Regions from separate parts of the Promicromonospora xylanilytica genome, predicted to be linked through region 1. Evidence: riboswitches for the same ligand, from Rfam matches in the RefSeq annotation. Region 1 holds a riboswitch; each other region holds the start of a gene.
What was found. Region 1 has a riboswitch for thiamine pyrophosphate ahead of thiD (bifunctional hydroxymethylpyrimidine kinase/phosphomethylpyrimidine kinase). Riboswitches for the same ligand answer to the same signal wherever they lie in the genome.

Region 1 (5,795 bases):
GGGCCGACCTGTCCGACGACCTGCGCGCCGCGAACCGCGCCCAGGTGCGCGCCATCCCGGACCGGCTGCGCCAGATGGGCTGCACCGTCGCGCCCGCCGGCGACACCGAGCACGGCCGCATCCCCGAACCCATGGTGGACGCGCGGGCTGTTGACGAGCACGACCGCTGGATGGCGGACAAGCTCGCCGACGGCTGGTCCTACGCTCCCGAGCGCGACGACGCCCGCCGCCTGCACCCGGACCTGCGTCCCTGGGCCGACCTGTCGGAGGCGGACCGCGAGAAGGACCGGGCGGCGATCCGCGCGATCCCGGTGATCCTCGCGGACTTCGGCCTGCACGTGGTCCCGCTCGCCGAGGACGCCGGCTTCGAGGCCGCCGACGCCCCCGTGCCCGACCCGCGCGGAGTGGTCCGCGGCTGGCGGATGTTCGGCAGGGGCCGTGCCGAGCAGCCGGGCGAGGGCTGACAGGATGTGCCCATGCGAAGCGTCACCCTCCTCGGCTCAACGGGTTCCATCGGCACACAGGCCATCGACGTCATCGGGCGCAACCCCGACCGGTTCCGGGTGGACGCATTGTCCGCGGGGGGCTCGGACCTGCCGGCGCTCGCCCGCCAGGCCGCGGACCTCGGCGTCCGCGCCGTCGCCGTGGCCGACGCCGCCGCACGCCCCGCACTGACCACCCTGCTCGGCGAGGCGGGGGCCGACGGCGTCGAGGTGCTCGCCGGACCCGACGCCGCGACCGAGCTCGCCGGCCGGGGGAGCGACGTGGTGCTCAACGGCATCACCGGGTCGGTCGGCCTGCGACCCACTCTCGCCGCGCTCGCCGCCGGCTCGACGCTGGCGCTCGCGAACAAGGAGTCGCTCGTGGTCGGTGGCGCGCTGGTCAAGGCGGCCGTGCGGCACGAGGGGCAGATCGTGCCGGTCGACTCGGAGCACTCCGCCATCGCGCAGTCGCTGCGCTCGGGCGCGCCGTCGGAGGTGCGCAGGCTGGTCGTGACGGCCAGCGGCGGGCCGTTTCGTGGCATGTCGCGGGCGGAGCTGCGCGACGTCACGCCCGCACAGGCTCTGCGGCACCCCAACTTCGCCATGGGGCGTGTGGTCACCACCAACTCGGCGACCCTGGTGAACAAGGGCCTCGAGGTGATCGAGGCGCACCTGCTCTTCGACCTGCCGTTCAGCGCCATCGACGTCGTGGTGCACCCGCAGCAGATGATCCACTCGATGGTCGAGTTCGCCGACGGCTCCACCATCGCGCAGGCCGGCCCGCCGCGGATGCTCGTGCCCATCGCGCTCGGCCTGTCCTGGCCCGACCGCCTGCCGGACGTCGACGTGGCGATCGACTGGACGAAGGCCGCCACGTGGGAGTTCCTGCCCCTGGACGACGACGCCTTCCCCGCCGTCCGCCTGGCCCGCCAGGTGGGCGAGGCCGCCGGCACCCACCCGGCCGTCTACAACGCCGCGAACGAGGTGTGCGTGGACGCGTTCCACGACGGCGCCATCGGGTTCCTCGACATCGTCGACACGGTGGCTGCCGTCGTGGAGCAGCACGCGACGACGGCCGCGGGCGACGCGGGCTCGGTCGAGGGCGTCCTGGAGGCGGACGCGTGGGCGCGCCGGCGCGCGGGGGAGATCCTCACGTCGGCCTGACGCGGCCGTCCTGCCACGCCATCTTCCGCAGGCCACGCCATCTTCTGCGTCCGAGGCGGTCAGCCGCGGATCATGGCGTGGCCCGCAGATCATGGCGTGCGCGGCCGGTCAGGCGCTCCGGTCCGCGAAGCCGTGGTCGACCGGGCCGTGCCCGCTCCACGGTCCGGGCGCCGTGCCGGTGCCGCCGATCACCAGGTCGTCCGCCGCCCGCAGCGCACCGGTCAGGTAGTCCTTGGCGGCGCGCACCGCCGGTTCCCAGCCGTCGTGCCGCGGGCGCAGCACGGCGCACGCCGAGCTGAGCGTGCAGCCCGTGCCGTGCGTGTTCCGGGTGGGCACCCGCGGGGCCGTCAGCGCGACCACGTCCGGCCCGGGACCGGCGAGCTGGTCCACCGACTCGGCCGAGACGAGGTGCCCGCCCTTGACCAGGGCGTACCGCGGCCCGAGCTTCAGCAGCGTGCGGGCCTGGTCGGCGGCCTCCACGGCGTCCCGCGCCTTCTCGACGCCGAGCAGCACGGCGGCCTCGGGCAGGTTCGGCGTGACGAGGTCGGCCAGGGGGAGCAGCTCGTCGCGCAGCACCGCCTCGGCGTCGGGTTCGAGCAGCCGGTGGCCCGAGGTCGAGACCATCACCGGGTCGAGCACCACGTACGGCGCGGGGCCGGCGGACCGCAGCGCGCGCAGGGTCGCCGCGATCGCCCGGCCGACGGCGGCGTCCGACGTCATGCCGATCTTCACCGCGTCCACCGCCACGTCGGCGAACAGCGTCTCGAGCTGCGCCGTGACCATGTCGCCGGGTACGGGCAGCACCCGGGTCACACCGGTCGTGGACTGTGCCGTCAGGCCCGTGAGCACCGCGCAGCCGTAGCCACCCAGGGCCGCGAAGGTCTTCAGGTCGGCCTGGACGCCGGCTCCGCCCGAGGGGTCGGAACCGGCGATCGTCAGCGCCACGACGGGGTGGCCGGGCGCACGGGTGCGCACGACGGAGGGCAGGGCAGGATCGGGACCCATGAGGCGTTCCTTCGCTAGAATTACCTAGAGCAGGTTCACGGGTGCATCTCAGCCGGGCTCTCGCCCTGGCGCCCCGCGCCATGTCGGTCCACCTTAGACCGGTCGTGCCCCGTGCTGAAGTCCGTCGACCAGCAGGTCGAGCATGCGGCGGCCGTGGTCCGGCCCCTCGTCCGCCATGGGCAGGGACAGCTTCGAGACGGCGTACAGCAGGTCCTTGGGGCTGGCCACGGCGCGCACGGCGCCCGCTTCGACCGCGGCGTCGAGCAGCGAGCCGAGCGCGGGGCCCAGCCGCCCGAGGAAGTAGGCGGGCAGGGCGTCGAAGGCGCTGTCGCCCGAGTGGAGGGCCGAGGCGAGCCCGCGCTTCGTGGCCAGGAACTCCGTGTACCGGTGGAGCCACCGCTCGAGCGCCTCGACCGGCGCGTACTGCTCGGCGAGGACGGGGGCGGCGTCGGCGCAGGCGTCGACCTCGTGCTGGAACACGGCCTTGACCAGGTCGGAGCGCTTGGGGAAGTGCCGGTACAGCGTGCCGACGCCGACGCCGGCCAGGTCGGCGATCTCCTTCGCCGGCGCATCGACGCCCGACGTGCCGAAGACGGCCTTTGCTGCGTCGAGCAGGGCGTCGACGTTGCGTTGCGCGTCGGCGCGCAGTGCGCGCGGCGCTGTGTTCTGGGTCACTTCGCTCCCATCCCTTGCTATCCGGAATGCCTTTCCATATAGTTCTGGAAGAGCGTTCCACTTAGTTCCGAGACTACGGCATCGACGGTGCGCTCACCAGACCATGACCCCAGGAGGACGCATGCAGTACCGCAACCTCGGGCGGACCGGCATCAAGGTCAGCCCCTACGCACTCGGCGCGATGATGTTCGGCGCGGTCGGGAACGCCGACCACGACGACTCCGTCAAGATCATCCACCGGGCCCTCGACGCCGGGATCAACTTCATCGACACGGCCGACGCGTACTCGCACGGCGAGTCCGAGGAGATCGTGGGCAAGGCGCTCAAGGGCCGCCGCGACGACGTGGTGCTCGCCACCAAGGTGCACCTGCCGATGAGCGACGACCCCAACCACCGCGGCAACTCCCGCCGCTGGATCATCGCCGAGGTCGAGAACTCCCTGCGGCGGCTCGGCACCGACCACATCGACCTCTACCAGATCCACCGCCCGGACCCCGAGACGGACGTCGAGGACACGCTGGCGGCGCTGACGTACCTGATCAACTCGGGCAAGGTGCGTGCCATCGGATCGTCGTCCATGCCCGCCGCCGACATCGTCGAGGCGCAGTGGGTCGCCGAGCGGCGCGGGCTGGAGCGCTTCCGGTCCGAGCAGCCGCCGTACTCCATCCTCAACCGGGGGATCGAGCGCGACGTGCTCCCGGTCGCCCAGCAGCACGGCATGGGCACCCTCGTCTGGAGCCCGCTGGCCGGCGGCCTGCTCACCGGCCGGTACCGCAAGGGGCAGGCCAACGACACGCACCGCGCCCGGTACGGGTTCGAGCACCTGCGTGACGAGCATCGCCTCGACGTCGTCGAGCAGCTCGTCCCCGTCGCCCAGGACGCGGGGGTGCCCCTGAACCACCTCGCCATGGCGTTCGCCATCGCCCACCCGGGCGTGACGTCCGCGATCATCGGCCCCCGCACCATGGAACACCTCGACAGTGCGCTCGCGGGCGTCGACGTGGCCCTGACCGACGAGATCCTCGACCGGATCGACGAGATCGTCCCGCCGGGCACCGACGTCGGCCGCCTCGACATGGCCTACGACCCGCCCGCCATCCAGCAGGCCCCGCTGCGCCGTCGGCCCGCCGACCAGCGTGCCGCGGCCTGACCAGCACGCCATCGCACGGGAGGAACTTTCATGACACACGAGCAACGGCCCATCGGAACCGGGTTCACGGCGGCCTCGACGGTCGAGGACGTGCTGGCCGGCATCGATCTGACCGGCAAGAACGTGATCGTCACCGGCGGTCACTCAGGACTGGGCCTGGTAGCGACCCGGGCGCTGAGCGGCGTCGGCGCCTCGGTCGTCGTCGGCTCGCGCGACACGGAGCGTGCCGCGGCGGCGGTAGCGGGCATCGAGCGGGTGGAGGTCAGCCGGCTCGACCTCCTGGACCCGGGGTCGATCGACGCGTTCGTCGCGCGCTACCTCGCCTCGGGGCGCCCGCTGCACATCCTGATCAACAACGCCGGCTATCCGGCCCCGGCCGAGATCGTGCGGGACGCCCGCGGCTACGAGGCGCAGTTCGCGACCAACCACCTGGGCCACTTCCAGCTCACCCTCGGCCTGCGCCCCGCGCTGCGTGCCGCGGGTGGCGCACGGGTGGTCAACACGACGTCCGGGGCTCAGCGGATGTCCGACATCCTCTGGGACGACCCGAACTTCACGGGCGGCGGCTATGCCCCGGGCCTCGCCTACGCCCAGTCCAAGACAGCCAACGTGCTGTTCACGGTGGAGCTGGACCGGCGCTGGTCCGGAGAAGGGATCCGTGCCTTCGCCGCCCACCCGGGGGTGATCGCCACGACGTCGTTCAACAGCGCGGTGGGCGTCGAGGAGCAGCGTGCCCAGGGCCTGATCGACGACGCCGGCCGGCCGGTCATCGACCCCGAGCGCGGCAAGAAGACCGAGGCCCAGGGCGCCGCGACCATCGTGTTCGGGGCGACCAGCCCGCTGCTGGCGGGCATCGGGGGGCTCTACCTGAACAACAGCGACGTCTCGCAGCTCGACGACGACCAGCCGCCGCCCACGCCGGAGGAGATCACGGCCGACGTCGTGTCGCACTCGATCGACCCGGCGTCCGCACGGCGGTTGTGGGAGCTGAGCGAGCGGCTGCTGGCCGGGTAGTGGGCGTGGGCTGGGGCCGTGCTGCTTACCGCCCCCTCGTCCAGTTGAACACCGCGATACCCGTCACCAGGGCCCCCACCGTGACCAGGGCCGTCGCGGCGACCGCCTGGATGCCGTTGAGCAGCCCGGCGTCCAGCGCGACCTGGACGGTGCCGATCAGCGCGTAGACGCCGGCGAACACCGTGATGGCCGAGAGCGTGCCGTCCATGAGGCGACGGCGTCCGCGCTCACGTCTCGCCTCGGCGGCCCGCTCCCGGTCGCCGTGCAGGCGCTCCAGGGCTGCCAGGCGCGCGGCGATCGGCTCC
Region 2 (5,795 bases), on a different contig from region 1:
AGCGGCAGGCCGGTGTCGCTGCTGTAGTCCTGGGCCGCCCACGCGTGCCGAGGGGCACCGACCGGGAGGTGGGCGCGGGTCCACTCGTCGAGTGCGGCCAGCCGCCGGTCGGGTCGGGCTTCCCTGCCGACGGTGTAACCCTCGCCGCCGACCATGAGCAGGCCGTCGGCCAGGCGCAGGGAGCGCACGGGCGACCCCGCCGTGATGGACATGGTGTCGGCGAAGCCGGGCGGCAGCGCTCCGGGGTCCGCGACGTCCCAGGTGGTGAGCAGGCTCCGGCCGGCCTCCAGCCGGAGGAACAGGCCGCCCAGGCGGCCGGGCGGGACTCCGGTGGCGAGCACCACGCGGTCGGCCAGCACGGTGCCACGGTTGGTGCGCAGCGCGACGCCCGAACGGAGCCTGCGCACCTGCCGGACCCGGACGCCGTCGTGCACCGGTACCCCACGGGACCGCAGGCGGGCGCTGAGTGCCGAGAGCATGCGCAGCGGGTCGACCTGGCCCTGGCCGGGCAGCCGCACCGCACCGTAGGTCTTCGTGGGGTAGGGCGGGTCTTCCTCCCACTGCGCGCCGGCGACCCCCTGGCGGGCACAGGTCGCGAGCACGGCGTCGACGTCGGCCACCTGCTCCGGCGCGGTGGCCACGGTCAGGTCGTCGCGGTTGTCGACGGGCACGTGGAGGTCCTCGAGGGTGCGGCGCAGCCACCCCAGGCCCGCGAAGCCGGCCGCGAGGTAGTCCCGTACGACCTCGTCGCCGTACCGCGCGACGCGCGCGAGCCGGGTGCCCTGCAGCACCGAGAGCTTGCCGGTCGAGCGGGCGGTGGTGGTGGACCTGGCGGTGCCGGCGTGGAGCACCACGACGTCCGCTCCGCCGTCGGCGAGCAGCTGGGCCGTCACGACGCCCGTGAGGCCGGCACCGACCACCACGACGTCGGCGCGCAGCGGGCCGGGGGCCAGGAGGTTCGGCGCGTCCTCGACCGCGGGGCCCGGTGCCGCCGTCACGTCATGGGGAGTCTCGCTCACGGTGCACCTCCGGTGCCGGTGGTCGGTCGCTGCGGGCGACTTCAGGCTGGCACGAGGCCTGGGCACTCGCAGCGCGCCAGGGACGGCGGGAGGCTCGCCCGGGCTGTCGAAGACGGTGAACCGCTCTACAATCGATGGCGCGGAGTCATGAAGCGGCTCCCGGTCCACACCGGATCTGGGAGGTTGAGATGGCCTCATTCCCACAGCCAGCACTCAGTGTTGTGGACGGCGCCGGAGGAGATGCCGCGACACCGTCCCCGAGCTTCTCGGCGGGCGATCTGGCACACGCCCTGGGCCTCGGTACCAATCTGCTGGTCGGCCGGTTTCGCGTCGACCTCACGTCAGGCGGCTGGTGGTGGTCCGACGAGATCTACACCATGCACGGGTGGAAGCGGCACGAGGTGGAACCATGCCTCGAGGCGCTGCGCTCGAGAAAGCATCCTGACGACCGGAGCCGGATCGTCCGCGCCGCCGCCGAGGCGCTGCGGCTCGGCCGGCCGTTCGCGTGCTCGCACCGGATCGTCGACCGCAAGGGCCGTACGCGTTCGGTGGTCGTCATCGGTCAGGGCGTGCGGGGTGGCCCGGACCGGTCACCGGAGCTGGTCGGATACGTCGTCGACGCCACGCCGGTCCAGAAGGAGGTGCTGACCCGGCGGTCGGAGGGCGTGGTGACACGGGCCTTCGTCAGCCAGGCCGTGATCGAGCAGGCCAAGGGAGTGATCATGGCGGTTCGCGGAGTCGACGAGGAGACGGCCGGTCACCTGCTGCTCGACGTCGCGAGCAGGGTGAGCATCCCGCTGCGGCTGGCGGCGGACCAGGTCATGACCAGGCTGCGCACCGAGGGTCAGACCGGCATCACGCAGGCGGCGCTGACCCGCGCGCTCGACGGCGTGGAGCCGGTGGGCAGGCCGCGCGGGCACGACCCGCTGCTCACCCGGCGGCCACGCACGGCGGCGCGCTGAGCGCTGCCACCGGCAGGACCGGCCTCGGGGCTGGACCGGCTAGTGCGCCGAGCGGCGGGCGGCGATCCGCAGGGCGGCCTTCGACGCCCCCTTCGCCGCCAGGCGCTTGGCGAACACCGCTGTTCCCGCGGCGACCGCCGCGAACACGGTGGCCTGCACCAGGTCCAGCTCCGGGTCGTCCGGCTTGTTGGGCGCGTCGTTGCCCGTCACGCCCTTCCAGATCATGCTGACCGCCTTCTGCGCGGCCCAGCCGGCCGCGAGCGTCAGGGCGAGCGTGCCGACCTTCTCGGCGAGTGTCTGTTCCGTCTCAATCTGGGCCACCTTCACACCGTAGCGCCCGAAGGGCCAGTAGGCTGCCTGGAAACGACAGGGGAGCGCCCGACAGCGCTGAGAGTGCGGACCACCGCAGACCCTTGAACCTGATCCGGGTCACACCGGCGGAGGAAGTCGAGGCATGATGTTGCGTCTTTCCGGTGCCCACGGGGGCACCGTCCACGCTGGACCGATCGCCGGAGCGCTCTCGGTGGCGTTCCTGCTCACCGGTTGCGGCGGCTCCGGGCCCGGCAGCTCCGAGACCGGCGCGGGCGACCCGTCGGCGTCCGGCACCGTGACTCTCGTGACCCACGACTCCTGGGCCCTCGACGAGCAGCTCGTCGAGCGGTTCGAGGAGGAGTCGGGGATGACCCTCGAGGTCAGCGCGGCGGGCGACGCCGGGACGCTGGTGAACCAGCTCGTGCTCACCAAGGACGCCCCGCTGGGCGACGCCGTGTTCGGCATCGACAACTCGTTCGCCTCCCGCGCGCTGGAGCAGGGCGTCGTCGCGGAGTACGCGCCTCCGGGCCTCCCGGACGGCGCCGAGCAGCTCGGTGGAGCACTCACGCCGGTCGACCAGGGCGACGTCTGCGTGAACGTCGACGAGGCCTGGTTCGAGAAGTCCGGCCTCGAGGTGCCGAGGACGCTGGACGATCTGGCCGACCCCGCGTACCGGGACCTGCTCGTGGTGACCAACCCGGCGACGTCGTCCCCGGGGCTCGCGTTCCTGCTGGCGACGATCGGCGCGTTCGGCGAGGACGGGTTCGAGGACTACTGGGCATCGCTCGCGGACAACGGCGTCAAGGTCGCCGACTCGTGGGAGGACGCGTACTACGTGGACTTCTCGGGTGCCGGCGAGGGCGGAGAACGCCCCCTCGCGCTGTCGTACGCGACGTCGCCGGCGTTCACCGTGAGCGAGGACGGGTCTCGGTCGACCACGAGCGCCCTGCTCGAGACCTGCTTCCGCCAGGTCGAGTACGCGGGCGTGCTCGCCGGCTCCGACAACCCCGAGGGTGCGCAGGAGCTGGTCGACTTCCTGCTGACCGAGGACGTCCAGGCCGCGCTGCCCGAGTCGATGTACATGTACCCGGCGGACCCCTCGGTGCAGCTGCCCGCCGACTGGCAGAAGTTCGCACCCCAGGCCGAGAAGCCGTACGAGGTGGAGCCCACCGAGGTGAGCGAGCACCGCGACGAGTGGATCGAGCGGTGGACCGAGACAGTGCTCGGCTGAGCCGGCGGGGAACCGCGCCGCTGCTGTGGGCGGCAGCGGTCGCCGTCCCGCTCGGATTCCTCGCGATCTTCTTCGCCTGGCCCGTGGCCGCGCTCGTGGTCCGCGGCTTCGTGCCCGAAGGCGCGGTCGACCTCAGCGGCTTCACCGAGGTGCTCCAGCGCCCGCGCACCTGGCGGCTCGTCGGGTTCACGCTGACCCAGGCCGTGCTCGGCACCGCCTTCTCCGTGCTGCTCGGCCTGCCGCTCGCCTACCTGCTCTACCGGCGCTCGTTCCCCGGCCGCAGCCTGGTGCGCGGGCTCGTCACCGTGCCGTTCGTGCTGCCGGCCGTCGTGGTCGGCGTCGCGTTCCGCACCCTGTTCGCGCCCGGCGGCGCCCTCGGGTTCCTCGGGCTGGAGGAATCCCTGGCGGGGATCGTCATCGCCCTCGTCTTCTTCAACGTGTCGGTGGTGGTGCGCACCGTCGGCGGGCTGTGGGAGCGACTCGACCCCCGGACCGAGCAGGCCGCCGCGTCGCTCGGGGCCGGACCCGCACGGGTGTTCCGGACGGTGACGCTGCCGTCGCTGGCGCCCGCCGTCGCGTCGGCGGCCTCCGTCGTGTTCCTGTTCTGCGCCACGGCGTTCGGCGTGGTCTTGGTGCTCGGCGGCGCGCGCTACGGGACCATCGAGACCGAGATCTGGACCCGAACCACCCAGTTCCTGGACCTGCGGTCCGCCTCGGTGCTCTCGATCATGCAGCTCGTGGTCATCACCGCGGCCCTCGCCGTCTCCGCCCGGGCGCGCCGCCGACGTGAGGCGGCACTGCGGCTCGTCTCCTCGCGCGGTGCGGCCCGGCCCCTGTCGTGGCGGTCGCCGCAGGACGTCGCGACGGCACTGGTGGGCGCCGCGATCGTCGCAGGGCTCATCGTGCTGCCCCTCGCCGGGCTGGTGACCCGTTCGTTCCGCGAGCCCGACGGGACGTGGGGGCCCGGCAACTACGTCGCCCTCGGCACCACCGGCGAACGGAACGCACTGGTCGTGACCGTCTGGGAGGCCACGGCGACGTCGCTGCGGATCGCGCTCACCGCGACGGTCATCTCCCTCGTCGTCGGGGGGCTCGTGGCGCTCGTGGTGTCCCGCAGGCCACGTTCCGTCGGCGCACGCCGCGCCGTCGGGACGCTCGACGCGCTGTTCATGCTCCCGCTCGGGGTGTCCGCCGTGACCGTCGGCTTCGGGTTCCTCGTCACCATGGACCAGCCGGTGCTCGGCGTCGACCTACGGACCTCCGGGCTGCTCGTCCCTGTGGCGCAGGCCGTCGTCGCCGTACCGCTCGTCGTGCGCACCGTGCTGCCGGTGCTCCGGGCGATCGACCCCCGGCTGCGCGAGGTCGCCGCGGTGCTCGGCTCCGGACCGGGCCGCGTGCTGCGCACCGTGGACCTGCCGATCGCCCTGCGCTCGGTCGGGCTTGCCACCGGGTTCGCGTTCGCCGTGTCGCTCGGCGAGTTCGGCGCCACGTCGTTTCTCGCGCGGCCCGACGGCGCCACCCTGCCGGTCGTGATCTACCGCCTCATCGGGCGGCCCGGCGCCGAGAACTACGGGATGGCGCTCGCGGCGTCGGTGGTGCTCGCCGTGCTGACCGCGACAGTGATGATGGTGGCCGAGCGGCTGCGCGACGAGCGCGCCGGAGGGGAGTTCTGATGGCGGGGCTGGAGGTCCGGGACGTCTCGGTCCGGTACGGGGGCGCCGGCGGCGTCACGGCGGTGGACCGGGTGTCGCTGACCGTCGAGCCCGGCGAGGTCGTGGCGCTGCTCGGCCCCAGCGGGTGCGGCAAGTCGTCGCTGCTGCGCGCGGTGGCCGGGCTGGAGCCGCTGTCGGGGGGCCACGTCGTCTACGACGGCGAGGACCTCACCGGTGTGCCGGTGCACAGGCGCCGGTTCGGGCTGATGTTCCAGGAGGGGCAGCTGTTCCCGCACCGGGACGTGCGGCGGAACGTGGCGTACGGGCTGGAGGTCCAGGACCTGTCCCGGGCGGAGCGCGACGCCCGCGTGACCGCCCTGCTCGACCTGGTCGGGCTCGCCGGCTACGAGGCGCGGGCCGTGCCCACGCTCTCCGGCGGGGAGCAGCAGCGCGTCGCGCTCGCGCGGGCCCTGGCCCCACGGCCCCGCCTGCTCCTGCTGGACGAGCCGCTGTCCGCCCTCGACCGCCAGCTCCGCGAACGGCTGGCGGGCGACGTACGGGCGGCGCTGGTCGAGACCGGGACGACGGCGGTGTTCGTCACCCACGACCACGCCGAGGC
Region 3 (5,795 bases), on a different contig from region 1:
TGCCCGAGGACGTGTCGGTCGCAGGGTTCGACGGGCTCGACCTGCCGTGGCTCTCTCCCGACCTGCTCACCAGCGTGCACCAGCCGCTCGTCGAGAAGGGTCGTGCGCTCGGCCTGGCCGTCATCGCGCTGCTCGCCGGTGAGGAGCCGGAGTCGGTGGTGCTCCCGGTCAGCCTGGTCGAGGGGACGACGACAGGCCCGGTCCCCCACTTGACCTGACCCGCCCCGCCCAACCCGTTGAGTGCTGGATCTTCGCCCCATCCGGGCGGTGGACGGGGCGAAGATCCAGCACTCAACGGAGGGTCAGGGGCGGAGGGTGGGGGTCGGGAGGTAGATGTCGCCGCCCGACTCGCGGAACTCCGCCGACTTCTGGGCCATGCCGTCCGCTACCGCCGCGTCCGCGAGCGCCGCCTGGGCCTGCACGCCGCCGAACTCGTCCCGGATGTCCTGCGAGATGCGCATCGAGCAGAACTTGGGCCCGCACATCGAGCAGAAGTGCGCGGTCTTCGCTGCCTCGGCCGGCAGGGTCTCGTCGTGGTACGCCTCGGCGAGCTCCGGGTCGAGCGAGAGATTGAACTGGTCGCGCCAGCGGAACTCGAAGCGGGCCTTGGACAGGGCGTCGTCCCGGTCGCGCGCGCCCTGGTGCCCTTTGGCGACGTCGGCGGCGTGCGCGGCGATCTTGTAGGTGACGACGCCGGTGCGCACGTCGTCGCGGTCCGGCAGGCCGAGGTGCTCCTTGGGCGTGACGTAGCAGAGCATCGCCGTGCCGTACCGGGCGATCTCGGTCGCGCCGATGGCGGAGGTGATGTGGTCGTAGCCGGGCGCGATGTCGGTCACGAGCGGGCCGAGCGTGTAGAAGGGGGCGCCTTCGCAGAGCTCCTGCTGTCGTTCCACGTTCTCGCGGACGAGGTGGAACGGGACGTGCCCCGGACCTTCGACCATGACCTGGACGTCGTGCTCCCAGGCTCGCTTGGTCAGCTCGGCGAGCGTGTCGAGCTCGGCGAACTGGGCCTCGTCGTTCGCGTCGGCGAGCGAGCCGGGCCGCAGCCCGTCGCCCAGGGAGAACGCGACGTCGTAGGCCGCGAAGATCTCGCAGAGCTCGTCGAAGTGGGTGTAGAGGAAGTTCTCCTGGTGGTGGGCGAGGCACCAGCCCGCGAGGATCGACCCGCCGCGGCTCACGATCCCCGTCACGCGGTCGGCCGTGAGCGGCACGTACCGCAGCAGCACGCCGGCGTGCACGGTCATGTAGTCGACGCCCTGCTCGCACTGTTCGATCACCGTGTCGCGGTAGACCTCCCAGGTGAGCGCGCTCGCGTCGCCGTTGACCTTCTCCAGCGCCTGGTAGATGGGCACGGTGCCGATGGGGACGGGCGAGTTGCGCAGCAGCCACTCGCGGGTGGTGTGGATGTCGTCGCCGGTGGACAGGTCCATGACGGTGTCGGCGCCCCACTTGGTGGCCCACTCGAGCTTTTCCACCTCCTCGGCGATCGAGCTGTGGACGGCCGAGTTGCCGATGTTCGCGTTGACCTTCACCAGGAACGCCTTGCCGATGATCATCGGCTCGGACTCCGGGTGGTTCACGTTGTTCGGGATGATCGCCCGGCCGGCGGCTACCTCGCTGCGCACCAGCTCGACGTCGCAGCCCTCGCGTACCGCGACGAACCGCATCTCCGGGGTGATCACGCCCTGGCGTGCGTAGTGCATCTGGGTGACGGTCCGCCCGGGGAGCGCGCGGCGCGGCCTGCGCCGTTCGCCCTGCCATTCCTGCGAGGCTGCGCCCCGGCGCACGGCGCCCCTGCCGTCGTCCGTCAGCGCCCGACGGCGGCCGTCGTACTCCTGCGTGTCTCCTCGCGCCACGACCCAGGGTTCTCGGGCCGGAGCGAGACCGCGCACCGGGTCGGAACCGGGCCCCTGGGTGCGGTAGACCCGCACCGGTTCGTTCGGGGTGCCGTCGGGCGAGGGGGCCAGTGCGATCTCGGTGACCGGCACACGCAGGCCGTCCTCTTCGTGCGGTGTGCTGTGCCCGCCGTCGTGCTCGTGCTCGTACGCGAGCGTGCGGGACTGGGTGTTCTCCATCATGAGACTCCTGCTTCCTACGCCGGTGTTAACCGGACAGGTTCAACGGTCCCGGGCCGTCCAGCCCGATCTCAGCCCCTGCGCGAGGCACCCGTGGGATCGCGATGACGTTAGCACCATGACGGCTGTCAGATCACCTGGGGGCAGAACCCTTCTGTCCCGGCCTCGGGTCTGGTAAAGAAGGTCAACGGCCCACTCCATCCCGTTGTGGGCCCGGGACATGGAGGCAGGCATGTCGATCCGAGAGAAGCTGCGGACGAGGGCGTTCGCGCTGGCAGCGACGGGAGCGCTCGTGGTGCAGGCAGGAATCGTGGCGAGTGCGGTGCCGGCGACGGGCGCGCCCGAGGCAGGCACGACGGCGTCGGACAACCAGATCACGCTGACCACCTGGGACGGGTACCACGAGCTGCGCGCGGGCGAGTCGGAGAACCTGCGGCCGGGCGCCAGGGGCGGGCTCGTGCTGCGGGGCGCCGGTGACACCGTCGAGTACACCGATCCGTTCGGCGACGGCACGCCGGTCAGCTACGAGACGGGCCGGTGGACCTCGCCGGTCGTCGAGACCGGGTACCCGGTCGACGAGTCGGTCAGCTCGTGGAACGCCGTCACGCCGACGGGCACCTGGGTGGAGATCGAGTTCCGCGGGCGCAAGGCCGACGGGACGTGGACCAAGTGGTTCGTGATGAGCCGCTGGGCGTCCGGCGACGAGTTCGCGCCCGCCGACGGCGAGGTCGGCGACATCCACCGCACCTCGGTGAACGGCCAGACCGACGACGACGCGTACCTCTTCACCGATACCTACGTGGCGAAGTCCGGCCACGAACCGGTCGCCTTCCAGACCCGGGCCACGCTGTACCGGCCGGAGGGCACGCGGGTCTCCCCGCGGCTGGACATGGTGACCACCATGACCAACGAGTACCTGCCCGACTCGCACTACCCGGGCACCACCGAGTTCACGCTCGGCCGCGCGGTCGAGCTCGACGTGCCGCGGTACAGCCAGAACATCCACCGCGGCGAGTACCCCGAGTTCGGGGGCGGCGGTCAGGTGTGGTGCTCGCCGACGTCGTCCACGATGGTGCTGTACTCCTACGGCCGGGAGGTCCCGCCGGAGGAGCTGGAGGGGATCGAGGCGCCGAACGGTGACCCGCAGGTCGACTACGCCGCCATGCACACGTGGGACTACGCGTACGAGGGCGCGGGCAACTGGCCGTTCAACGCCGCGTACGCGAGCACGTTCGGCCTGGACTCGTTCGTGACCCGGCTGCGCTCCCTCGCGGAGGCCGAGCGGTTCATCGAGGCCGGCATCCCGCTCATCCTCTCGATCAACTTCGAGGAGGAGGAGATGCCGGAGGCCGGCTACGGCACGAACGGGCACATCGTCACGCTGATCGGGTTCACCGCGGAGGGCGACCCGATCATCAACGACCCGAACAAGGCCAGCAACGAGGCGGTGCGCTCGGTGTACACGCGGGAGAACTTCGAGCGCGTGTGGCAGACGTCGACCGACGGCATCACGTACGTCTACCACCCGCACGACGTGAAGCTCCCCCGCAACGTCCCGGGGGTCACGCCCAACTGGTAGCCGCCCCTCGCCGAGGTAGTCGGTTGGCGAGGTAGTCATCCAGCGCCTGCTGGATGACTACCTCGCTGGATGACTACCTCGCCAACCGACTACCTCGCCAAATGACTACTTCGGCGAGATGGGCTTCGGTGGGGACGTGTACGTCGCCGGCGTGTGGCCCGGGGCCGACGCCGTGACCTCGACCGTGAGCTCGGCACCCCGGTCGTGGCCCGTCACCAGGTACCGGGGGCCGGTCGCCCGGTGCACCGGCTCGCCGTCGCGCAGCCACTGGTAGGTGACGGAGACGTCCTCCGGGAGGTACGTGCCGGCGTCGGCCGTCAGCACCTTCCCCGGCTTGGCCCGGCCCTCGATGGTCGGCCCGGTCACATCCGCGACCACCGGGTCGTGCAGCTCGACGTCGGCCGCCTTGACGAACACGTGCCGGTGGGCCAGCCACAGCTGGTAGTACACGTCGTCGCCCCGCACCACCGTGCGGTCGCCCGGCCCGGAACCGTCGAAGGTGGCGGCCCGGTAGTAGTCGGAGGGCACGTGGTCGTCGGCCACCGCGTAGGTCTGCTCCACGCCGACCCGGTACTCGATCGGCGTGACCTCCTGCACCGGTACGCCCGGGTGTTCCTCGTACGCGTCCACCTCCGGGTACGCGCGGCCGAACACCGGCGCCGGGGCGTCACCGGCGACGGTGACGGTCTTCGCCGTGGCGGGCACCACCACCGGCCGGTCGGCCGGGTTGTGCAGCCACGCCAGCGACCCGGCCCACCACACGCCCAGCCAGTCGCCCTCGACCCGGTCGACGACGAGCTTGTGCCCGGACTGCACGCGCGCGCTGATGTCGCTCGCGTAGGTGCTGCCGTCGGACCCGTCCGGCTTCCAGCCCGGGTCCTTCGCCAGCGGCGCGTCGTCCGACGGCGCCTGGTGCAGGTATCGGAAGTTGGTCCCCGCCCCCTCGACGCAGTCGCCCGAACCAGGAGACGCCGCCTCGCAGCCCGTCACCAGGTTCGGGTTCTCGGCATATCCGGTGCGCACCTCGACGACGTCACCCGGCTCGACGTTCGTCGTCGCCTCCAGGTCACCGCCGACCGGTGCGCCGAGCAGCTCGAAGTAGTGGTCCCAGTCCCAGTACGGACCCGGGTCCCAGTGCACGTTCTTGGTGTACCCGGGCAGGATGCCCGGAACCTGGTCGTGCCCGATGACGTGCGCCCGGTCCAGCGGGATGTCGTGCTCCGCCGCGAGGTGACGTACCAGCGCCGCCGACGCCTGGTACATCGCCTCCGTGTACCAGGCGCCCGTACCCGCCCAGCCCTCGTGCTCCAGGCCGATCGAGTGCATGTTCATGAACCAGTTGCCCGCGTGCCAGCCGACGTCGGCGGGGTCGAGGTGGTTCGCGACGTGTCCGTCCGAGGAGCGCAGGGTGTAGTTCCAGGCCAGGTAGGTCGGGTCCTGCACCAGGTTGACCGTGGGCTGGTAGGCCGTCTCCGTGTCGTGGATCAGGATGTAGTCGAGCGACGGGCCGCCCGCGCCGGTGCGGTCGGCCTGGTCGTGGTTGCCGTAGTCCCCCGTACCGTCCGGCAGGTCAGGGGACGCCTTCTCGTACGGGGCGGGCAGCCACTCGCAGCCCAGGTCCTCGGGGCAGTCCGCTTCCGGGTCGCTGCTGCCGGCCGTCCGCGGCACGACGACGTCCCGGTTGCCGGTGAGGACGACCGCTCCGTCCGCCGGGGTGGTGGTGCCGGCACCCTCACGAAGAGTTCGGTACACCTGTGTAGCGAAACTCTCGACGTCGCTCATCCGCGACACGGCGGTCTGCCAGGCGGCCAGGGTGTTCGACGTCGTGGCGGCCGGATCGGTGTCGGTCGTGGCGGCACCGGTAGCGGCGTCGTCGGTCGCGCCGTCCCGCACCGCCTGGGCCTGATAGGACGCGAGGAGCGCCGCACCGCCGCAGACATTTGCCTGCGCATCGGACTTCAGGGTGGCCTGGTCGAGACCGGTGAGCGCCGCCGCACGGGCGAGCTCCGGGGTGCCCTCGCGCGCGGGGCCCTGCTTGTCGGTGACCGCCGACAGGGGCAACCCCTCGCCGTGCGCGTGGCCGGGCCCCGCGCCGCCCGCGAGGTTGAACACCCCGTAGCCGCCGTCGGCGCTGACCTGGC
Region 4 (5,795 bases), on a different contig from region 1:
CCGTCACCGCGGTGACGACGTCCCCCGCCGAGCCCACGGCGACCACCCCGGTGACCGTCACGGCCACGGTCGAGAACACGGGCGACCGGGCGTCGTCCGGCACCACGCTGGATGCGAGGCTCGGCGGCAGCGCCGTCGGCTCGGCGGACGTCGCGGCCCTGCAGCCCGGCGCCAGCGCCCAGGTGGACGTCGAGGCGGGCACCCGCCCCGCCGGCGAGTACACGGTGGGCGCGGTCGTCGACCCGGCGGACACGGTCGCCGAGCAGGACGAGACCGACAACGCGTTCAACGCGGAGACACCGCTCGTCGTGGGCGAGGCGCCGGGGCCGGACCTGGAGGTCGTCTCCGTGTCCTCCGACCCGGCCAACCCCGCCGTCGGCGTGGACGTCGCCTTCACGGTCACGGTCCGCAACCGCGGGAACGAGCAGGTCCCGGCGGGTTCGGTGACCCGCGTCGTGGCCGGCTCGACCACCCTGGGCGGTACGACGCCGGCGGTGCCGGCCGGCGAGACCGTCACCGTCACCCCGGACGGCACGTGGACCGCGGTGAACGGCGGCTCCACGGTGACGGCGACGGCCGACGCGACCGACGTCGTCGACGAGACGAACGAGGACAACAACACCGGCAAGCTCTCGGTGACCGTCGGGCGCGGCGCCGCCGTGCCGTACACCACCTACGAGGCCGAGGACGGCCGGTACACCGGCACGCTCCTGGAGGCCGACCCGCTGCGCACCTTCGGCCACACCAACTTCGCCACCGAGTCGTCGGGCCGCGAGTCCGTGCGGCTGAACAGCACCGGCCAGCACGTCGAGCTCACGTCCACGAACGAGACGAACTCGATAGTCGTGCGCAACTCGATCCCCGACGCGCCCGGAGGCGGTGGACAGGAGAAGACGATCAGCCTGTACGCCGACGGCGAGTTCGTGCAGAAGCTGACCCTCTCGTCGAGGCACTCCTGGCTGTACGGGACGACGGACTCGCCCGAAGGGCTGACCAACACCCCCGGCGGCGACGCCCGCCGGCTCTTCGACGAGTCGCACGCCCTGCTCGGCCGCTCGTTCCCCGCGGGCACCGTGTTCCGCCTCCAGCGCGACGCCGACGACGACGCGGAGTTCTACATCATCGACCTGGTCGAGCTCGAGCAGGTCGCCCCGCCCGCGGCCAAGCCCGCGCAGTGCACGTCCATCACCGAGTACGGCGCCGTGCCTGACGACGGCGTCGACGACTCGACAGCCATCCAGGCCGCCGTGACGGCGGACCAGGAGGGCGAGATCGACTGCGTCTGGATCCCCGCCGGTCAGTGGCGGCAGGAGCAGAAGATCCTCACCGACGACCCGCTGAACCGCGGCAACCACAACCAGGTCGGGATCAGCGACACCACGATCCGCGGCGCCGGCATGTGGCACTCCCAGCTCTACAGCCTGATCCAGCCCCAGGACGCCGACGGCATCAACCACCCGCACGAGGGCAACTTCGGGTTCGACATCGACGACAACGTCCAGATCTCCGACCTCGCGATCTTCGGTTCCGGACGCATCCGCGGCGGTGACGGCGACGCCGAGGGCGGTGTGGCGCTCAACGGGCGGTTCGGCCAGAACACGAAGATCAGCGACGTGTGGATCGAGCACGCCAACGTCGGGGTGTGGGTCGGGCGCGACTACTCGAACATCCCCGACTTGTGGGGCCCGGCCGACGGCCTGGAGCTCAGCGGCATGCGCATCCGCAACACCTACGCGGACGGCGTCAACTTCAGCAACGGCACCCGGAACTCCAGCGTGCTCAACTCCTCGCTGCGCAACACCGGCGACGACGCCCTCGCGGTCTGGGCCAACCCGTACGTCAAGGACCCGGCGGTCGACATCGGCCACGACAACACGTTCCGCAACAACACCGTCCAGCTCCCGTGGCGTGCCAACGGCATCGCGATCTACGGCGGCTACGACAACAGCATCGAGAACAACCTGATCTCCGACACGATGAACTACCCGGGCATCATGCTGGCCACCGACCACAGCCCGCTGCCGTTCTCCGGCACGACGCTCATCGCCAACAACGGCCTCTACCGCACCGGCGGGGCCTTCTGGAACGAGGACCAGGAGTTCGGTGCGATCACGCTGTTCCCCCAGACGCACGACATCGTCGGCGTCACCATCCGCGACACGGACATCATCGACTCCACCTACGACGGCATCCAGTTCAAGAACGGCGGCGGGAACATGCCCGACGTGCACATCACGAACGTACGGATCGACAAGTCCAACAACGGTTCCGGCATCCTCGCGATGGGCGGCGCTCGCGGCAACGCGATCCTGTCCGACGTGACCGTCACCAACTCCGGTGAGGGGGACATCGAGAAGGAGCCGGGTTCGACGTTCGTCTTCACCGGCGAGTAGGCGGAAGGCGGCCCCGCTGCCGAAACGGGGGCCGGTGCCGGCATCCGACGGGATGCCGGCACCGGCGGTGTTGAGCCGCAGGTTGTTGGGTTGCTGGTGGTGTCGAGCCGCAAGGTGCTGGTTGCCGGTCGTGCCGAGCCGCAAGTTGCTAGTCGTTGGTCGTGCCGAGCCGCAAGTCATGTGTCGATCAGAGCCCTGATCGACCATGATCATTCGGTTCGGCGTCGTGGTGGAAGCGGGGCTTGCGGTTCGACGTTCGTCAGGTCACTGGATGACCGTTAGCTCGCGGTTAGACGTCCGTCAGGCCACCGGACGACCGTTAACTTGCGGCTCGACACGGTCTCGCGCCGACCCCGCGCACGGCCGCGGCCGACCCCCACGCCGCCCCCACGCCGCCCCCACGCCGACCCCACGCCGACCCCCAGCCCCGCCCGCTCAGCTCCCCACGCGCTCCGTCACCCGGCGCCGCAGCTCGGCCGCGGCGGCGCGCGGGTCGGCCGCCCGGGTGATCGCGCGGACGACGACGACGCGCCGTGCCCCGGCGTCGAGCACCTGGTCGAGCCGGGCGGTGTCGATCCCGCCGATGGCGAACCAGGGCGTGGCCGGCTCCCGGCCGGCGACGTCACGCAGCAGGTCGAGGCCGACGGCGGCACGGCCGGGCTTGGTCGGCGTCGCCCACAGTGGTCCGACGCAGAAGTAGTCGACGCGCGCATCGGCCTCGGCGGCCAGCGCCTGGTCCAGGGAGTGGGTCGAGCGGCCGAGCACGGGACCGTCGCCGAGCAGGGCCCGCACCGCGTGCGGCGGGAGGTCGTCCTGCCCCATGTGCACGACCGGCGCACCGGTCAGTCCCGCGATGTCGGCCCGGTCGTTGACGGCCCAGAGGGCGCCGTGCTCGGCGGCCACCCGCGCGACGAGGGTGTGCAGCTCGACCTCGCGGGCGGCGTCCAGGGACTTGTCCCGGAGCTGGACGACGTCGACGCCGCCCTCCAGCGCCGCGTGCAGGAACGGTTCGAGGTCTTTCGTGTCCTCGCGGGCGTCCGTGCACAGGTAGAGGCGGGCGTCGGCGAGCCGGGTTCGGGGGTCCACGAGCGCGAGTCTAGGCAGACGCCGGACCCCGCCGGACGTCCCGTCCTTGTCCGGGCACCTCACGGGCGGGGATAAGGTTGTCGGGTGCACGGGAGCCCCGCTCGGGGCTGAGAGGGCGTGAGCGCCGACCGTCGAACCTGATCTGGGTCATGCCAGCGAAGGGAGAACATGTGAGCAGTCGTGCGTGCGACGTCCTCGTCATCGGCGGGGGGATCATCGGCCTGACCGCGGCCTGGCGGGCGCTGGAGGCCGGCGCGAGCGTCGTCGTGCTGGACCCGTCGCCCGGCGACGGCGCCACCCACGCCGCCGCGGGCATGCTCGCGCCCGTCATGGAGGCGGGCTTCGGGGAGGCCGGTCAGGCCCGGCTGGGCACCGCCTCGCTCGCCCTCTGGCCGGAGTTCTCCGCCGCGCTCGAGCGCGCCGCGGGGCTGCCACCGGGCGCCGTCGGGCTCGACACGACCGGCACGCTCGCCGTGGCGTACGACAGCGACGACCTGGTCGCGCTGCGCCGGATGCTCGCCCTGCACCGCGAGTGGGGCCTCGGCTCGGCCGAGATCACGCCCGACGAGGCGCGGCACCGCGAGCCCGCCCTCGGGCAGCGGCTCGCGGGCGCGGCGTGGGTACCCTGCGACCACCGGGTCGATCCCCGAGCGGTGCACGGGGCGCTGACCGCCGTCGTCGCGGCGCGCGGGACCGTCGTGCGCCGCGCCGCGGTCTCGCTGACCCGGGCGGACGGAGTGGCGGACGGCGCGGTGGTCGGCGCGGTCGACGAGGCCGGTGCCGGGTACGTGGCCGGGACGGTGGTCCTGGCCGCCGGTCACGCCAGCGGCACCCTGTTCGCGGGCGCGCCCACCCGGCCGGCCCCTGGGACGACGCTGCGCCTCGACGCCGCCGCCGACCGCGCACCGGCGGTGGTGGTGCGCGGCACCGTCCAGGGCCGCCCGATCTACGTGGTGCCCCGCGCGGCGCGCCCCGACGGGCTGCGCCGGCTGGTCGTCGGTGCGACGTCGGACGAGCGCGAGGACGACCACCTGACCCGCGCGGGCGACGTCTTCGCCCTGCTGCGTGACGCCCGCGCGCTGCTGCCCGGGCTCGACGACGCCGTGCTCCTGGAGGCCACCACCCGGTCCCGGCCCGCCAGCCCCGACAACGCGCCGCTGCTGGGCCGGGCGGCCGACGGGCTCTGCCTCGCCACCGGGCACCACCGCAACGGCATCCTGCTCACGCCGCTGACGGCCGTCGCCGTGGACCAGGCGCTGGGCGTGGCCCCGTCCAGCGCGCGGGCCGCGGACGCCGTCGAAGCCGCCAACCGGTACGCCGACCCGTACAGGTTCACCGAGACGTACAGGTCCGCCGACACGTACAGCACGACCCGAGGAAGCACAGCATGACCCGAGGAGGCACCGCATGACCACCGCCCCGTCCACGCCGCACCGCGAGAGCCCCGAGCCGCACACCGGCTCGGCCGGCACCGCCGTCGTCAACGGTGAGCCGTACCCGCTCGACGCCCCGGTGCCCGTCGCCGACCTGGTCGCCCGGCTCCTGCCCGGCCTCGTGGTCGACGGCGCACCGCAGGGGGTGGCCGTCGCGCTGGACGACGCCGTCGTGCCGCGCGGTGCCTGGAGCACCACCACCGTCCGGCCCGGCGACCGCGTCGAGGTCGTCACCGCGGTCCAGGGAGGCTGAACATGCAGGACACACCGAGCCAGGACACACCGAGCCAGGACGCACCACTCACCATCGCCGGCACGACGCTGAGCTCGCGGCTGGTCATGGGCACCGGGGGAGCGGCGAGCCTGCTCGCCCTGGAGGACGCGCTCGTCGCGTCGGGCACCGAGCTGACGACTGTCGCCATGCGGCGCGTGTCCCGGCCTCGGCCGTCGGGTGACCCGGCCGGCGCGGGGGACCCGTCGATCTGGGGTCTGCTCGCCCGCCTGGGCATCCGCGCCCTGCCGAACACCGCCGGCTGCTTCTCCGTGCGGGAGGCGGTGCTCACCGCCCAGCTCGCGCGGGAGGCGTGCGAGACCGACTGGATCAAGCTGGAGGTCATCGCCGACGACGTGACGCTGCTGCCCGACGCGATCGGCCTGGTCGAGGCGGCCAAGGTCCTGGTCGACGACGGCTTCACCGTGCTGCCGTACACGAACGACGACCCGATCGTCGCGCGCCGCCTCCAGGACGTGGGCTGCGCGGCGGTCATGCCGCTGGGCTCGCCCATCGGCTCGGGGCTCGGCATCGCCAACCCGCGCAACATCGAGGCGATCGCGGCGGCGTCGGCGGTGCCGGTGATCCTGGACGCGGGCATCGGCACCGCGT

Region 2: it holds a riboswitch for thiamine pyrophosphate, as region 1 does, so the genes downstream of both, ACYVK7_RS03695 (thiamine ABC transporter substrate-binding protein) here and thiD (bifunctional hydroxymethylpyrimidine kinase/phosphomethylpyrimidine kinase) in region 1, are expected to answer to the same signal.
Region 3: it holds a riboswitch for thiamine pyrophosphate, as region 1 does, so the genes downstream of both, thiC (phosphomethylpyrimidine synthase ThiC) here and thiD (bifunctional hydroxymethylpyrimidine kinase/phosphomethylpyrimidine kinase) in region 1, are expected to answer to the same signal.
Region 4: it holds a riboswitch for thiamine pyrophosphate, as region 1 does, so the genes downstream of both, thiO (glycine oxidase ThiO) here and thiD (bifunctional hydroxymethylpyrimidine kinase/phosphomethylpyrimidine kinase) in region 1, are expected to answer to the same signal.

The regions. Positions count from the first base shown of each region.
Region 1 covers NZ_BAAGRP010000074.1:48,624-54,418, forward strand. Annotated here, with positions in the region: gene ACYVK7_RS23095 (RyR domain-containing protein) at 1-464, shown strand, start outside; gene dxr (1-deoxy-D-xylulose-5-phosphate reductoisomerase) at 477-1,646, shown strand; gene thiD (bifunctional hydroxymethylpyrimidine kinase/phosphomethylpyrimidine kinase) at 1,755-2,651, opposite strand; TPP riboswitch at 2,641-2,737, opposite strand; gene ACYVK7_RS23110 (TetR/AcrR family transcriptional regulator) at 2,745-3,326, opposite strand; gene ACYVK7_RS23115 (aldo/keto reductase) at 3,448-4,476, shown strand; gene ACYVK7_RS23120 (SDR family NAD(P)-dependent oxidoreductase) at 4,507-5,490, shown strand; gene ACYVK7_RS23125 (hypothetical protein) at 5,516-5,795, opposite strand, start outside.
Region 2 covers NZ_BAAGRP010000003.1:19,328-25,122, forward strand. Annotated here, with positions in the region: gene ACYVK7_RS03680 (FAD-dependent oxidoreductase) at 1-1,019, opposite strand, end outside; gene ACYVK7_RS03685 (PAS and ANTAR domain-containing protein) at 1,208-1,981, shown strand; gene ACYVK7_RS03690 (DUF4235 domain-containing protein) at 2,021-2,302, opposite strand; TPP riboswitch at 2,340-2,444, shown strand; gene ACYVK7_RS03695 (thiamine ABC transporter substrate-binding protein) at 2,439-3,524, shown strand; gene ACYVK7_RS03700 (ABC transporter permease) at 3,500-5,197, shown strand; gene ACYVK7_RS03705 (ABC transporter ATP-binding protein) at 5,197-5,795, shown strand, end outside.
Region 3 covers NZ_BAAGRP010000075.1:388,963-394,757, forward strand. Annotated here, with positions in the region: gene ACYVK7_RS25905 (LacI family DNA-binding transcriptional regulator) at 1-218, shown strand, start outside; gene thiC (phosphomethylpyrimidine synthase ThiC) at 303-2,078, opposite strand; TPP riboswitch at 2,073-2,178, opposite strand; gene ACYVK7_RS25915 (C39 family peptidase) at 2,308-3,654, shown strand; gene ACYVK7_RS25920 (N-acetylmuramoyl-L-alanine amidase) at 3,760-5,795, opposite strand, start outside.
Region 4 covers NZ_BAAGRP010000007.1:291,958-297,752, reverse strand. Annotated here, with positions in the region: gene ACYVK7_RS09140 (CARDB domain-containing protein) at 1-2,393, shown strand, start outside; gene thiE (thiamine phosphate synthase) at 2,829-3,479, opposite strand; TPP riboswitch at 3,558-3,660, shown strand; gene thiO (glycine oxidase ThiO) at 3,650-4,870, shown strand; gene thiS (sulfur carrier protein ThiS) at 4,887-5,165, shown strand; gene ACYVK7_RS09120 (thiazole synthase) at 5,168-5,795, shown strand, end outside.